2 linked regions of the Youhaiella tibetensis genome follow. The protein of the gene in region 2 interacts with the protein of the main gene of each other region in a pairwise test. Links are inferred from orthologs where the notes say so. Each region holds a gene or a part of one and is shown on either strand. Other genes may lie near its edges.

What was found. The genes of interacting proteins can lie anywhere in the genome.
Region 1: the proteins of gyrB (region 2) and gyrA interact in binary tests that used the Escherichia coli proteins (3 or more experiments, as listed by UniProt). The link is inferred for Youhaiella tibetensis from one-to-one orthologs.

The regions. Positions count from the first base shown.
Region 1 is NZ_CP041690.1:2,329,888-2,335,079, reverse strand. What follows is about bases 1,347-4,670. They hold gyrA (DNA gyrase subunit A), read left to right. Parts: upstream 1,347-1,716; coding sequence 1,717-4,470; downstream 4,471-4,670. Other genes in these bases: FNA67_RS11320 (winged helix-turn-helix transcriptional regulator), read left to right, coding at 1,347-1,628. Also shown: FNA67_RS11325 (NAD(P)H-binding protein), read right to left, coding at 156-1,052; more of FNA67_RS11320, read left to right, coding at 1,215-1,346; FNA67_RS11310 (ABC-F family ATP-binding cassette domain-containing protein), read left to right, coding at 4,798-5,192. UniProt on the Escherichia coli protein: A type II topoisomerase that negatively supercoils closed circular double-stranded (ds) DNA in an ATP-dependent manner to maintain chromosomes in an underwound state.
Region 2 is NZ_CP041690.1:3,732-11,817, reverse strand. Bases 5,004-8,086 are described here. They hold gyrB (DNA topoisomerase (ATP-hydrolyzing) subunit B), read right to left. Parts: upstream 7,731-8,086; coding sequence 5,277-7,730; downstream 5,004-5,276. Other genes in these bases: recF (DNA replication/repair protein RecF), read right to left, coding at 7,830-8,086. In the rest of the region: FNA67_RS00045 (ActS/PrrB/RegB family redox-sensitive histidine kinase), read right to left, coding at 1-121; FNA67_RS00040 (DUF2852 domain-containing protein), read left to right, coding at 261-713; FNA67_RS00035 (M48 family metallopeptidase), read left to right, coding at 827-1,555; FNA67_RS00030 (transglycosylase domain-containing protein), read right to left, coding at 1,579-3,963; FNA67_RS00025 (YybH family protein), read left to right, coding at 4,197-4,571. UniProt on the Escherichia coli protein: DNA gyrase negatively supercoils closed circular double-stranded DNA in an ATP-dependent manner to maintain chromosomes in an underwound state.

The DNA of each region.
Region 1 (5,192 bases), 2.3 Mb from region 2 along the record:
GGACCGCCCGATCGACAACGGAATCAACTCCCCCACGAAGAAGCCCCAACAGGGGGGCTTTAGTACGAGCTCAGGGGGCTTCCGTCCAGCACCGGCATGGGGTTATGAGCCCGGAATTGCGGGCCGCCGCAGCTATTTCGGCGGCCCGCGTCCGATCAGGCTGCCAACTTGGCTCTGTTGGCGAGGAGAACGTCGCGCACGCTACGCGGTTTGCGGCCCGTCAGGACCTCAACGGCATCGGTGACGATGGCGTGGTAACCCTGTGCGGTGTCCAGGTCGAACTGAGCGGCAATACCGATGAACGCCTCGGGTACACCGGCGGCGCGCAGGCCGGCGCGGAAGTCTTCGCCAGAGAGGGCGACAGCCTCCACGGGTTTGCCCGACAGTTCACTGAGCAGCGCTGCGACCTCGGCCTGGGTCAACGCCTCGGGGCCGCCGACGTCATAGATGCGCTTGCCTTCTGCCAGCAAGAGTGCGCCGGCGGCTGCGGCCGCGGCGTCGTCATGGGCGACAGAGGCTCGGCCCGCTTTGCCTTGGGCATGGTAAAGCTTGCCGCTGGCGATGGCTGCGCCCGCCGACTGCAAGATACCTTCGGCGTAGAGATTGTTGCGAAGCGAGGACCAGTCTGCCTTTCCCGCGGCGAGGCGCGCCTCGGTCCAGAAATGGTCGTCGGGGATGACGCTGGCGGGATCGGCGCTCGGGTAGGGCGCGGTAAGGCTCGTATAGACGATGTGGCTGACGCCGGCTCGCTCTGCCGCGTCGATGGCGCGGATGTGCTGGGCCTTGCGACCGCCGGGAATGCCCACGGTGTCGGTGCTGATGAGAAGCAGGCGGTCGACACCCTTGAAGGCCGCGTCAAGGGAAGCCGTATCATCGAAGCTGCCGGCCCGCACTTCTACGCCTTTGGCGGCGAGGTCCGCGATCTTGTCCGGGCTGCGGGTCATGGCGACGATCTTCTGGGCGCCGCGGGCGAGCAGCTGGTCGACGGCCTTGCGCCCGAGATGGCCGCTGGCGCCCGTGACGAGCAGGGTTGTATTGGCGAAATTTGCCATGGGAGTCTCCGTTCGTGGAAGCGCTGCACAGGGCAGTCGCTCGCTCTCTGTTGAAAACTAGGTCTCTAAAAGAGATTGCCTTCGATATAGCGGCGACGTATCCAGGGCGAAAGAAGGCACTTTCGCCGCGGAAGGTCACCGCGCGGTAACCGGGAGTTTCAGATGTCAGATGATGCCGCCAGGCTCGAAGCCGTGGTCACTCAATTTCGGAAGGCAGGGATCAACGGCGCACTGGCTGATTGTCCCGTGCGCGGCATACTCGACAAAATAAGCGACAAATGGAGCATGCTCATCGTGCTAGAACTAGCGCCAGGGGCGATGCGCTTCAATCAGATTCGGCGAGCAATTCCCGATATTTCCCAGAAGATGCTGACGCAGACGCTCAAGGAGCTGCAGCGCGACGGGCTGGTTTCCCGCACGGTTTTCCCGACGGTTCCGCCGGCGGTGGAGTACGAGCTGACAGAACTCGGCGTGTCGCTGCTGCGGCCGTTCTCCATTCTCGTCGAATGGGCGGATGCGCGATACCAGCAGATCGAGCGGGCGCGCAGCGACTTCGACGCGCAAGCGGTCGCCTAACGGGCGTTAACAACTCAGCAACCGGATTTGGGTCCGGGCCAGGAATCGCCTATATCATGGCCATGTTGGCAAACATCGAATCAGCCCAGTGACAGATATCCCTGACGACGCGAACGGCGCTGCGACGCCTTCCGATATCGCTCTCGTTTCCATCACCGACGAAATGCGCAAGTCGTATCTCGATTACGCCATGAGCGTGATCGTGAGCCGCGCGCTGCCGGACGTGCGGGACGGTCTCAAGCCGGTGCACCGGCGCATCCTGTTTTCGATGAACGAGCAGGGCTACGAGTGGAACCGGCCCTACAGGAAGTCGGCCCGCGTGGTCGGCGACGTTATCGGTAAGTATCACCCGCATGGCGACGCCGCCGTCTACATGTCGCTGGTGCGCATGGCGCAGGATTTCTCGATGGGCGTCACGCTCATCGACGGGCAGGGCAATTTCGGTTCGGTCGACGGCGATGATCCGGCCGCCATGCGCTACACCGAAGTGCGCATGGAGAAGGTCACGGGCTTCCTGCTCGAGGATCTCGACAAGGATACCGTCAACTTCAAGGACAACTACGACGCCTCCGAGCGCGAGCCTGTCGTCCTGCCCGCACGGTTCCCGAACCTGCTGGTCAATGGCGGCGGCGGCATCGCCGTGGGCATGGCCACCAATATTCCGACGCACAACCTGCGCGAAGTCATCGACGCCACGCTGCTGATGATGGACAACCCCAGCGCGACGATCGACCAGATCCTCGAAGTCATGCCCGGGCCGGATTTTCCGACCGCAGGCCTGATCCTCGGGCGCTCGGGCATCCGCCAGGCCTATGAGACCGGGCGCGGCTCGGTGCTCATGCGCGGCAAGGTGGCGATCGAAGAGGTCCGCAAGGAACGCGAAGCGCTTATCATCACCGAGATTCCCTATCAGGTGAACAAGGCGCAGATGATCGAGAAGATCGCCGAACTGGTGCGCGACAAGCGCGTCGAAGGCATCTCCGACATGCGCGACGAGTCCGATCGCAACGGCATGCGCGTGGTGATCGAGATCAAGCGCGACGCGCTGCCTGACGTGGTGCTCAACCAGCTCTATCGCTACACGCCGCTGCAGTCCTCGTTCGGCTGCAACTTCGTGGCGCTCAACGGTGGCAAGCCCGAGCTGATGAACGTGCAGACGATCCTGTCCGCCTTCATCGCCTTCCGCGAGGAAGTGGTAACGCGCCGTGCCAAGTTCCTGCTCAACAAGGCGCGCGATCGTGCCCACATCTTGGTGGGCCTGGCGGTCGCGGTGGCCAACGTTGACGAAGTCATCGCTCTTATTCGCGCCGCGCCCGATCCGGCGACGGCGCGTGAGCGGCTGATGGTACGCAACTGGCCTGCCCGCGACGTGGCGCCGTTGATCGCCCTTATCGACGATCCGCGACACCGGATCGAAGAGGACGGCACGTTCAAGCTCTCGGACGAGCAGGCCCGCGCCATCCTGGCGCTGACGCTCTCGCGCCTCACGGCACTCGGCCGCGACGAAATCGGCAACGAACTGGACGGGCTGGGCAAGGACATTGCCGAGTACCTCGATATCCTGCGTTCGCGCGAACGGGTGCGCCAGATCATCCGCGACGAACTCGTCGAAGTCCGCGAGCAGTTCGGGACCGACCGCAAGACGGTCATCGAAGAGAATTTCGGCGACCTCGACGATGAGGACCTGATCGCACGCGAAGACATGGTGGTGACCGTCACGCATGGCGGCTACATCAAGCGCGTGCCGCTCAACCAGTACCGCGCGCAGCATCGCGGCGGGAAGGGGCGCTCGGGCATGGCCACGCGCGACGAAGATTTCGTCTCGCGCCTCTTCGTCACCAGCACGCATACGCCCGTGCTGTTCTTCACCTCCCGCGGCATCGTCTACAAGCTCAAGGTCTGGAGGCTGCCGCTGGCCGCTCCCCAGGCGCGCGGCAAGGCGCTGATCAATATCCTGCCGCTCGAGCAAGGCGAGCGCATCACCTCGATCATGCCACTGCCCGAGGACGAGGAGAGCTGGCAGAACCTGGACATCATGTTCTCGACCACGCGCGGCACGGTTCGCCGCAACTCGCTGGCCGATTTCGTGGAAGTGCGCCAGAACGGCAAGATCGCCATGAAGCTGGACGAGGGCGATGGCATCGTGGACGTTGCGACCTGTTCGGCCAACGACGACGTGTTGCTGACCACCGCACAGGGCCAGGCGATCCGCTTCCAGGTCGATGAGGTTCGCGTCTTCAAGGGGCGCGACTCCACCGGCGTGCGCGGCATCGCGCTGGCCGAGGGTGACAAGATCATCTCGATGGCCATTCTCCACCACTTCGAGGCCAGCCCGGACGAACGTGCGGCCTACCTCAAGATGAGCCGAGCCGTCCGCGGCGAGGGCGAGTCGGAGGAGGGTGGTTCGGAGGATGCCGAGGAAGCCGTGGCCGGAGAGCTCTCCCAGGAGCGCTATGCGGCGATGAGCGCGGCCGAGCAGTTCATCCTCACCATTTCCGAGAATGGCTACGGCAAGCGCACTTCCAGCCACGAGTACCGGATCACCGGGCGCGGCGGTAAGGGTATCGTCGCGATGGCGGTCAACAAGCGGAATGGCGAGCTCGTCGCATCCTTCCCGGTGCTGGACGAGGATCAGATCATGCTGATCACCGATGCCGGCCAGACCATCCGCATTCCGGTGGGTGGCGACAAGCCGATCCGCATCGTCTCGCGCGGTAGCCAGGGCGTGATCGTGCTCGATACTGCCGATGGCGAGCGCGTGGTGTCGGTGGAGCGCATCAGCGAACCCGAGGACGAGGAAGGCGAGGGCGGTGGCGAAGAAGCGCCGGTCGCCGAGGAATAGGTTCCTCTCGAGTTATAGGGCCGGCGATCCGATCGCCGGCCCTTTCGTTTTGTGCCAGGCTTGCTAAGCCTGCGAATCCTCTGCTAGCTTTCCCCAATCGAAACCGCGAACCCAAGGAGGGCTACGTGCAGCTATTTTTTTGGCACCACCGTCAGCGTGGCCCCGTCTTCGCCCTGCGGCACATCTGCTTGCAGGGCTGACCTAAGCGGTTCCTGACGTCCATTTCCCGTCGTGATCGACCTGGTCTGCCCTTAGTGGCGTTCGGCTGTCTGGCTGAATTGCCTTTGGGATTTTCTGGCGCGCTGCGCCACACCGGGAAGACGAAAAATGGGCTCCATCAGCCTCCGCAATGTCAGCATCACCGCAACCGATCCGCTTTTCGCCGGACTTGATTTTGTAATCGCCGAGGGCGATCGCGTCGGCCTTGTCGCCGGCAACGGTCGCGGCAAGACCTCGCTTCTCAGATGCATGACGGGCGAGGGCGAACCAACCTCGGGCGAAATCGTGCGTTCGCGCGGCATGCGCGTCGGGTTCGTTGAGCAGGACGTGCCCGAAGCGTTGCTCGACCTCACCCTCCACGAGGCTGTGCGACGCGCGCTACCGCCCCATCAGCGCGAAGACGAGACCTGGCGGGTGGATGTGGTGCTCGATGAGTTCGAGACGCCGCAGGACATGCGCGAGCGACCTGTGCGGGCCTTGAGCGGCGGCTGGCAGCGACTGAT
Region 2 (8,086 bases):
AGAGCACGGCGACCGTCTGGCCGCCGACGGCCAGCCAGCGCAACCAGACCAGGGTCTCAAGCCTTATAGGCCTGAAGGTCGCCGCCTGCTGGAGGGCGCCGGATGGCTCCATGATAGTCATTTGGGTCTCCTCGCCCGCCGATATCGTACCGCGATAGGTAGGGTTAACCGGCTTTTCAAGGGCAAAAAACCCCATGCGTCCCGTTGATCGCCGGCTGGACGGGACCAAATCAGCCTTGTTCGTGACTGGGAGTACCGCAATGCACACTGCCATTATCAAACCGCAATGGTCACCGCTCACCATCGCCCTGATGGTGCTGGGCTTCATCGTGTTCTGGCCGCTCGGCCTGGCGATGCTGGCCTATATCATCTGGGGCGAGAAGTTCGGCGGTTCGGCCGAACGTGCCGACGCCTGGGTCAACAAGCAGAAGGCCTGGGCCAACCGGAGCTGGGGCTGCGGCCCGCGCGGCTTTGCCCGCAACAGCTTCGGCAGCGGCAATGCCGCGTTCGACGAATATCGCGACGAGCAGCTCAAGCGCCTCGAAGAGGAACGCCGCCGGCTCGACGAAGAGATCAACGAGTTCCACGAGTACATGCGCAACCTGCGCATGGCCAAGGATCGCGAAGAGTTCGATCGCTTCATGCGTAACCGCAACGGGAACCGGCCCAATTACGGCCAGCCGTCCTCGGACGACAACCCGACACAGGTCTAGGTCTCCTCCTGACGCAACTTTGAGTGAAGTTGCTACCTGACGCCCCGCAAGGGGCGTCTTTTGTCTGTGGAACTGTACCGGGCGAATCGGCTCTTATCGCCAGGATGCTGCGATTGTTCGAACCCAAGTTTCCCGCTTCCACCCAGGCCCGCGTCGACGGCCAGCCCGTCCAGATCGCGGTGCGGGTGAGCGCGCGTGCACGCAGCTATCGGCTCTCGATTCCCCATCAGGGCGGTCCGGTGCTGACGGTGCCGCGGCACGGGCGCTGGTCGGAGGCCGAGGCCTTTCTCAACCGGCAGACGGCCTGGCTCGCGGCGCGCCTCAAGCGCAGCGCCGGGCCCCTGCCCTTCGCCGAAGGCGCCGAGGTACCGGTGCGCGGCGTGCGCCACCGCATAGTGGGCACGGGCAAGGTGCGCGGGCGGGTCGAGGCGCTGCTGGTGGCCGAGGGGCCATCGCTCTTCGTGCCGGGAGAGCCGCAGCACCATTCCCGACGCCTCACCGACTGGTTCAAGGCCGAGGCGCAGCGCGACCTCGAGGCACGCGTGGCGATCCACGCCGCCAATCTGAACGTCAAGGTCAAGTCGATCAGCATGCGCAGCCAGTCCACGCGCTGGGGCTCGTGCTCGAGCGCGGGACGCCTCAACTTCAACTGGCGGCTGGTGCTGGCGCCCGATTTCGTGCTCGACTACGTGGCGGCCCACGAAGTGGCGCACCTGGTCGAGATGAACCACTCCCCGGCCTTCTGGGCGACGGTCAGGCGCACGCTGCCCGACATGGAGCGCGGCAAGGCCTGGCTCAAGGCGCATGGGCGCGAGCTCATGGCCTATGGCATCGAGGCCTGAGCCCGGCGAAACTCGCCGGGCCGCTAGTTCCCGAAGATACCGTTGATGATGTCGACCACCGTGGTCTTCTTCTGCGGCTCGACCTGCTGGATCGGCTGCGGTTGCTGCTGCTGGGGCACGTCGGCGGGCGGCTGCATGTAGACCTGCTGCTGGGCCTGGGGCTCGAGCTGGGTCGGCTGGATGCCGTTGATGTCGCCGAGCTGGCCCTCCGGCGGCAGCGTCTGGGGCTGGCCGAGCACATCGCCGGCCGGCGCCTCCTGGGCGGGCTGGAGATATTGCTGGGGCACGGCCTCGTAGACCTGCTCGCCATCGGGGGTGAGCACGGGGTTGCCGTTGGCATCCATCATGGGCTGCATGGGCAGGTCGGCGGTGGTCGGCTGGGTGACCCCGCCCGGAATGGCGGCGACCGTCAGGCCCTGGTGCGCCTTGTTCATGAACTCGGTCCAGATCTGCGCCGGCACGTTGCCGCCCGAGAGCGAGGTCTTCTTCTCGTCGTCGTTCCCGAGCCAGACGCCGGTCACCATGTGGGACGTATAGCCCACGAAGAGCGCGTCGCGCGCCTTCTGGGACGTACCGGTCTTGCCGCCGATCGGCCAGCCGTTGAGATGGGCGCCCTTGCCCGTACCGACCTGGACGGCGGTCTGGAGCATGTCGTTCATCTCGGCGAGGATGGGCGGGGCAATCACCTGTCCGGGGCCGGCGGGCACGGCGTCATAGAGCGTCTTGCCGCTGGCGGTCTCGATATGGGTGATGACGTTGGCAATGACCCCGTTGCCGCCATTGGCGAAGGGCGCATAGGCCGCGGTCAGCTCGAGCAGGGAGACTTCCGAGGTGCCCAGCGCAATCGAGGGCACCGCATCCATGTGGGAGGAAATGCCCATGCGCATGGCTGTCTCGACCACCACTTGCGGGGTGACGTCGATGGCCAGGCGCGCAGCGATGGTATTGAGCGAATAGGCCAGGCCCGTGCGAAGCGTCACCGGACCATTATACTTGCGCGAGGCGTTTTCCGGGCTCCAGCCCTCATAGGTGAAGGGGGCGTCATCGGCCACGGTGTCGGGCGTATAGCCCTTTTCCATGGCTGCCAGGTAGACGAAGGGCTTGAAGGCCGAGCCGGGCTGGCGGCGCGCGGTCACGGCGCGGTTGTACTGGCTCTTGGCGTAGTCCACCCCGCCCACCATGGCGCGCACGGTGCCGTCGGGCTCCATGGCGACCAGCGCGCCCTGGGAGAAGCCGCGCTTGGGCCCTTCCTTGGCGACCGCTTCCTTGACGATGAACTCGGCCTGCTTCTGGAGATCCCAGTTGATGGTGGTCTGCACGACCACGTCTTCCTTGATGTCCCCGATATAGGCCTGCATGAGGCTTTCGACCCAGTCTGCGACGTAGGATTCGGCGCCGGCCACCTTGGTGCGGATGGGCTGACCCGGATCGATCGCGGCCGCCTTGGCCTCGTCCTGGGTGATGTAGCCTTCCTCGGCCATGGCCTGGAGCACCAGTTTCTGGCGCTGGGCGGCACGTTCGGGGTTGGACTTGGGATTGTAGGTCGAGGGTGCCTTGAGCACGCCCGCCAGCATGGCCGCCTGGGCCAGAGACAGGTTGCGCGCCGAGACGCCGAAATAGGTCTGCGCCGCCGCTTCGATGCCGTAGGAATTGTGGCCGAAGAACATGCGGTTGAGATAGAGCTCGAGGATCTGGTCCTTGGAATAGTTGCGCTCCAGCCAGAGGGCCAGCACCGCTTCCTGCACCTTGCGGCCCAGGGTCTGGTCCGGCGAGAGGAAGAGATTCTTGGCGACCTGCTGGGTGATGGTCGAAGCGCCACGGGTAACCCCGCCGGCCTTGAGGCTTTCGAGCGCCACGGCAGCCAGGCCGATCGGATCGATGCCGAAATGGCTCATGAAGCGGCGGTCTTCGATGGCGATGAAGGCGGCCGGCACGTAATAGGGCAGCTCGCGGATCGAGACGGCTTCGCCGCCGGTCTTGCCGCGGTTGGAGATCAGCTGGCCATCGGCGGCGAGGATGCGGATATTGGGCGGCCGGTCGGGCACGGCCCAGGTGTCGGACGCGGGCAGTTGCGCGGCGAAATAGACCACGATGCCGGCTACGGCGATGCCGCCCCAGATGGCGAGGATGAAGACCCAGTAGAAGAGCCGCATCAGGAAGCCGCCAGCGGTGTTGCGCTTGCGGCTCCGCTTGGCCTTGGCGGGCTTGGCCTTGCCGCGCTGCGGCTTCTTGGGCGGCGGGGCGCCACCGGAGCGTTCGTCGTCCACGAAGCTGCCGACGGCGGCCGCTCCCATGGAGGGTTCTACCTTCTTGGCTCCCCAACCGGTGCGCTTGGCAGCGGTCTTGCGACCACGCTTGGCGGCCGGCTGTGCGCCGACCCGATCTTCAGGAGAGATGCGAAATTCCATGAACCGAGCCCCGGGGCCAATCTCGAGCTTTGCGCCCTGGCGGCGCAAGCCATTCAATGCCTTGAAAGCCAAGCTTTAGCAGCTAACGGGTCGGGCGACAAAACCCTTTCCCCTGCGCTTGGCGGCACGCTACGCTATCGCCAGCAAATGTGGCCGGTTTATGTGACGGAGGCCGGCCTGCCAAGGGTTGTTGCCGTCCGGTAACATCACTTTTTGCGCCGGGGAGGACGATTTTGGACGCGACCGACGGGCCCGAGGCGGTCATGGCGCTCTATGGCGAGCGTATCAACAGGCACCGGTTCGACGAGCTGGCGCCGCTGATCTCGGAGGAGGCCAGTTTCTGGTTCTCGGAGGGTTCGTTTACCGGCCCCACCATCCGCCAGGCCTTCGAGCGCACCTGGGATCTGGTCCGCGACGAGCATTACTGGCTCGACGAATTGCGCTGGATCGCGCTTGGCCCCGATGCCGCCAGCTGCATCTACCGCTTCAACTGGCGCGGCGAGATCAACGGCGCCCCCACCCAGGGCCACGGCCGCGGCACAACGGTCCTGCGCCGCGAACCCGCCGGCTGGAAAATCGTTCACGAGCATTTGAGCCGGGAAGCGTAGGTAGCGGGGAATCGCCGGCGCGCCACCCCGACGGGCTGATCGGTGTTTTCCAACCGTTTCGGCCTCAGAAGTGGCCCCCGCGGAAGGCGTGACCAACTCCAGACAACCGCGCCACCACTGCCCCGCGTGTTTCCACCGCCCCAACCCCATCGCCTCCCTCCCCCTTGTGGTCGGGCCCAGGAAATCTATCCCCGCCCCAGAGCGGGGAAACTGCGCCGGGGAATGGGCGGAGAGAGCGCGTGCCACCCCAATCTCGACAAAGCTCCAAAAACACTTATCCCCGCACACCACCCCTCCCGCATACTTTCCCGATCCCTCCGCCAACGGCGAGGCACGGTACGCGGTGCTGCGGCGGCTGGCGTCAGGACTGGGTGCAGGAAAGTCGACAGCCTGCATCTTGCTCTGCCGCCAGGATCTGGGAGTTGGGGGAAGTCCGGGGGCGCCTGGGCTTACGGCCTAAGTGTGACGTGACCGGCCCGGAGTGCGCTCGCGGGCAACTTGCGTGGACGGGCTTGTAGAAACCCCAAACGCTCAAGGGGCGAGGCGATGCCTCGCACTATCGCTAGCATCCATCGACTTGAGGCAAACCTCGCCCCGAGCCGCCAATGAACCACCCCGCAACCGACCGGAGCGATCCGAGCCGGCGTTTCGGGATGCCTAAACGAAAAGGGCCGCCCGGAGGCGGCCCCTTGCCGAAATCAGCAGCTAGACGTCGAGATTGGCGACGCTGAGGGCATTGTCCTGGATGAAGTCGCGGCGCGGCTCGACCAGGTCGCCCATGAGCTGGGTGAAGGTCAGGTCGGCTTCGTCGCTCTCCTTGACCTCGACCTTGAGCAGGGTGCGCACATTGGGATCGAGCGTGGTTTCCCAGAGCTGCTCGGGGTTCATCTCGCCCAGGCCCTTGTAGCGCTGGAGGGAAATGCCCTTGCGGCCGGCATCGGTGATCGCCTTGAACAGCGAGGACGGGCCGTAGATCGGGGTTTCCTCGCCCTTGCGCACCAGCTTGGCGACGCCGCCGTACAGGTCGTCGAGCTTGCCGGTGATCTGGCGCAGCTTGCGGGCGTCGGCGCTGTTGAGCAGGGCCTTGTCGATGAGGTGGCTCTCGGTCACGCCGCGCACGGTGCGGCTGAAATTGAGGCCGTCCTCGTCGGTGACCTCGCCTTTCCAGCCGCGTTCGTACTCGTCGGTGATGCGATCGAGCCGGTTGGCGACGCGCTGCATGACTTCGCCCGAGCGGGCAGGATCGGCCACCGCCTCGGGATCCAGCCCGCCGACGATGGCGGCCTGCTCGACGATGGAGCGGTTGTAGCGGGTGTTGAGGCTCTCGATGCCATGCACGAGGTCACGGGCCTGGTTGACGATGTCGAGAAGATCGGCGCCCGCATGGGTCGTGCCCTTGCGCGTGGTGAAGACCGCGTCGTCGACACCGCCAGAGATGAGGTAGTCCTCTAGGGCCTTCTCGTCCTTGAGATACTGCTCGGAGGAACCGCGCTTGATCTTATAGAGCGGCGGCTGGGCGATATAGATGTGGCCGCGCTCGAGCAGTTCGGGGGTCTGCCGGTAGAAGAACGTCAGCAGCAGCGTGCGGATGTGGGCGCCGTCGACATCGGCGTCCGTCATGATGATGATCTTGTGATAACGGAGCTTGTCGGCGTTGAATTCCTCGCGCCCGATCCCGGTGCCGAGCGCGGTGATGAGCGTGCCCACCTGCTCGGACGAAATCATGCGGTCGAAGCGCGCGCGCTCGACATTGAGGATCTTGCCCTTGAGCGGCAGCACCGCCTGGGTGGCGCGATCGCGCCCCTGCTTGGCCGAGCCACCAGCGGAGTCACCCTCCACCAGGAAGATCTCGGACTTGGCCGGATCCTTCTCCTGGCAGTCGGCGAGCTTGCCGGGGAGCGAGGAGATCTCAAGGGCCGACTTGCGGCGGGTGAGTTCGCGCGCCTTGCGGGCCGCTTCGCGGGCAGCAGCGGCCTCGGCGACCTTGCCGACCACGTTCTTGGCCTCGGAGGGATGCTCCTCGAACCATTGGCCGAGCTTGTCGTTGACGACATTCTCGACGGCCGGGCGCACCTCGGAGGAAACCAGCTTGTCCTTGGTCTGGGAGGAGAATTTGGGGTCCGGCACCTTGACCGAGAGCACGCAGGTCAGCCCCTCGCGGGCGTCTTCACCGGAAAGCTGCACCTTCTCGCGCTTGAGGATGCCGCTGGTCTCGGCATAGCTGGTGATCTGGCGCGTCAGCGCGGCGCGCAGGCCCGCCAGGTGCGTGCCGCCATCGCGCTGCGGGATGTTGTTGGTAAAGCAGAGCACGTTCTCGTGGTAGCTGTCGTTCCACTGCAGCGCGACCTCGACGGTAATGCCGTCTTTCTCGTGCGTGAACGAGATGGGCGATTCCATGATCGGCTGCTTGGCCTTGTCGAGATATTTCACGAAGGCTTCGAGGCCGCCCTCATAGTGCAGCTCGACATCGACCGGCTCGGGGTGGCGGCGATCCGAGAGGATGATGCGCACGCCCGAATTGAGGAAAGCCAGCTCGCGCAGGCGGTGTTCGAGCGTCTTGAAGTCGAACTCGACCTGGGTGAAGGTCTGCGGCGAGGGCAGGAAGCTGACCTCGGTGCCCGAGCGGCCCTCATAGGTGCCCGGGGTCTTGTTCTGCTCGTAGGTGCCGGTGACGGCCAGCGGCGCATCGGGCTCGCCATGGGTGAAGCCCATCTCGTGAATCTCGCCATCGCGACGGATTTTCAGGCGCAGCCAGGTGGAAAGCGCGTTCACCACCGAGATGCCGACGCCGTGCAGGCCACCGGAAACCTTATAGGAATTCTGGTCGAACTTACCGCCGGCATGGAGCTGGGTCATGATGACCTCGGCCGCCGAGACACCCTCTTCCTTGTGGATGCCGGTGGGCATGCCGCGGCCATTGTCGATGATGGACGCCGAGCCATCGGCATTGAGGATCACCGTCACCAGGTCAGCGTGACCGGCCAGAGCCTCGTCGATGGCGTTATCGACAGCCTCGTAGACCATGTGATGCAGGCCCGAACCGTCGTCGGTATCCCCGATATACATGCCCGGGCGCTTGCGCACCGCATCCAGGCCCTTGAGGACCTTGATGGAGTCGGCGCCGTACTCGGAGGAATCGTGGTTGGTTTCGTCGGTCATGGGATCCCGAATCAGGAAATTTTGGGAGTTATCCGTTTCTAGCGGATGGGGTGCTTATCCCCAAGCAAAATGGCCGATTTTGGCCGGTTTTGGAGGGGATTACGGACTGGGTGCAAGCCTGCCGTCCTTGACGGCGACGACCTGGGCGCGAGGACCGAGGGCTTCGAAGAGGACCGGGTCCGTTCCCGTCATGAAGCACTGGGTCCCGAGGCTGTCGAACGCGGCGAAAAGCGAGGCGCGACGGCCGGAATCGAGATGTGCGGCGATCTCGTCGAGCAGCAGGAACGGGGTGATGCCGGTCATGCGCGAGACGAGCTTGGCCTGAGCCAGGACCAGCCCGATGAGAAGCGCCTTCT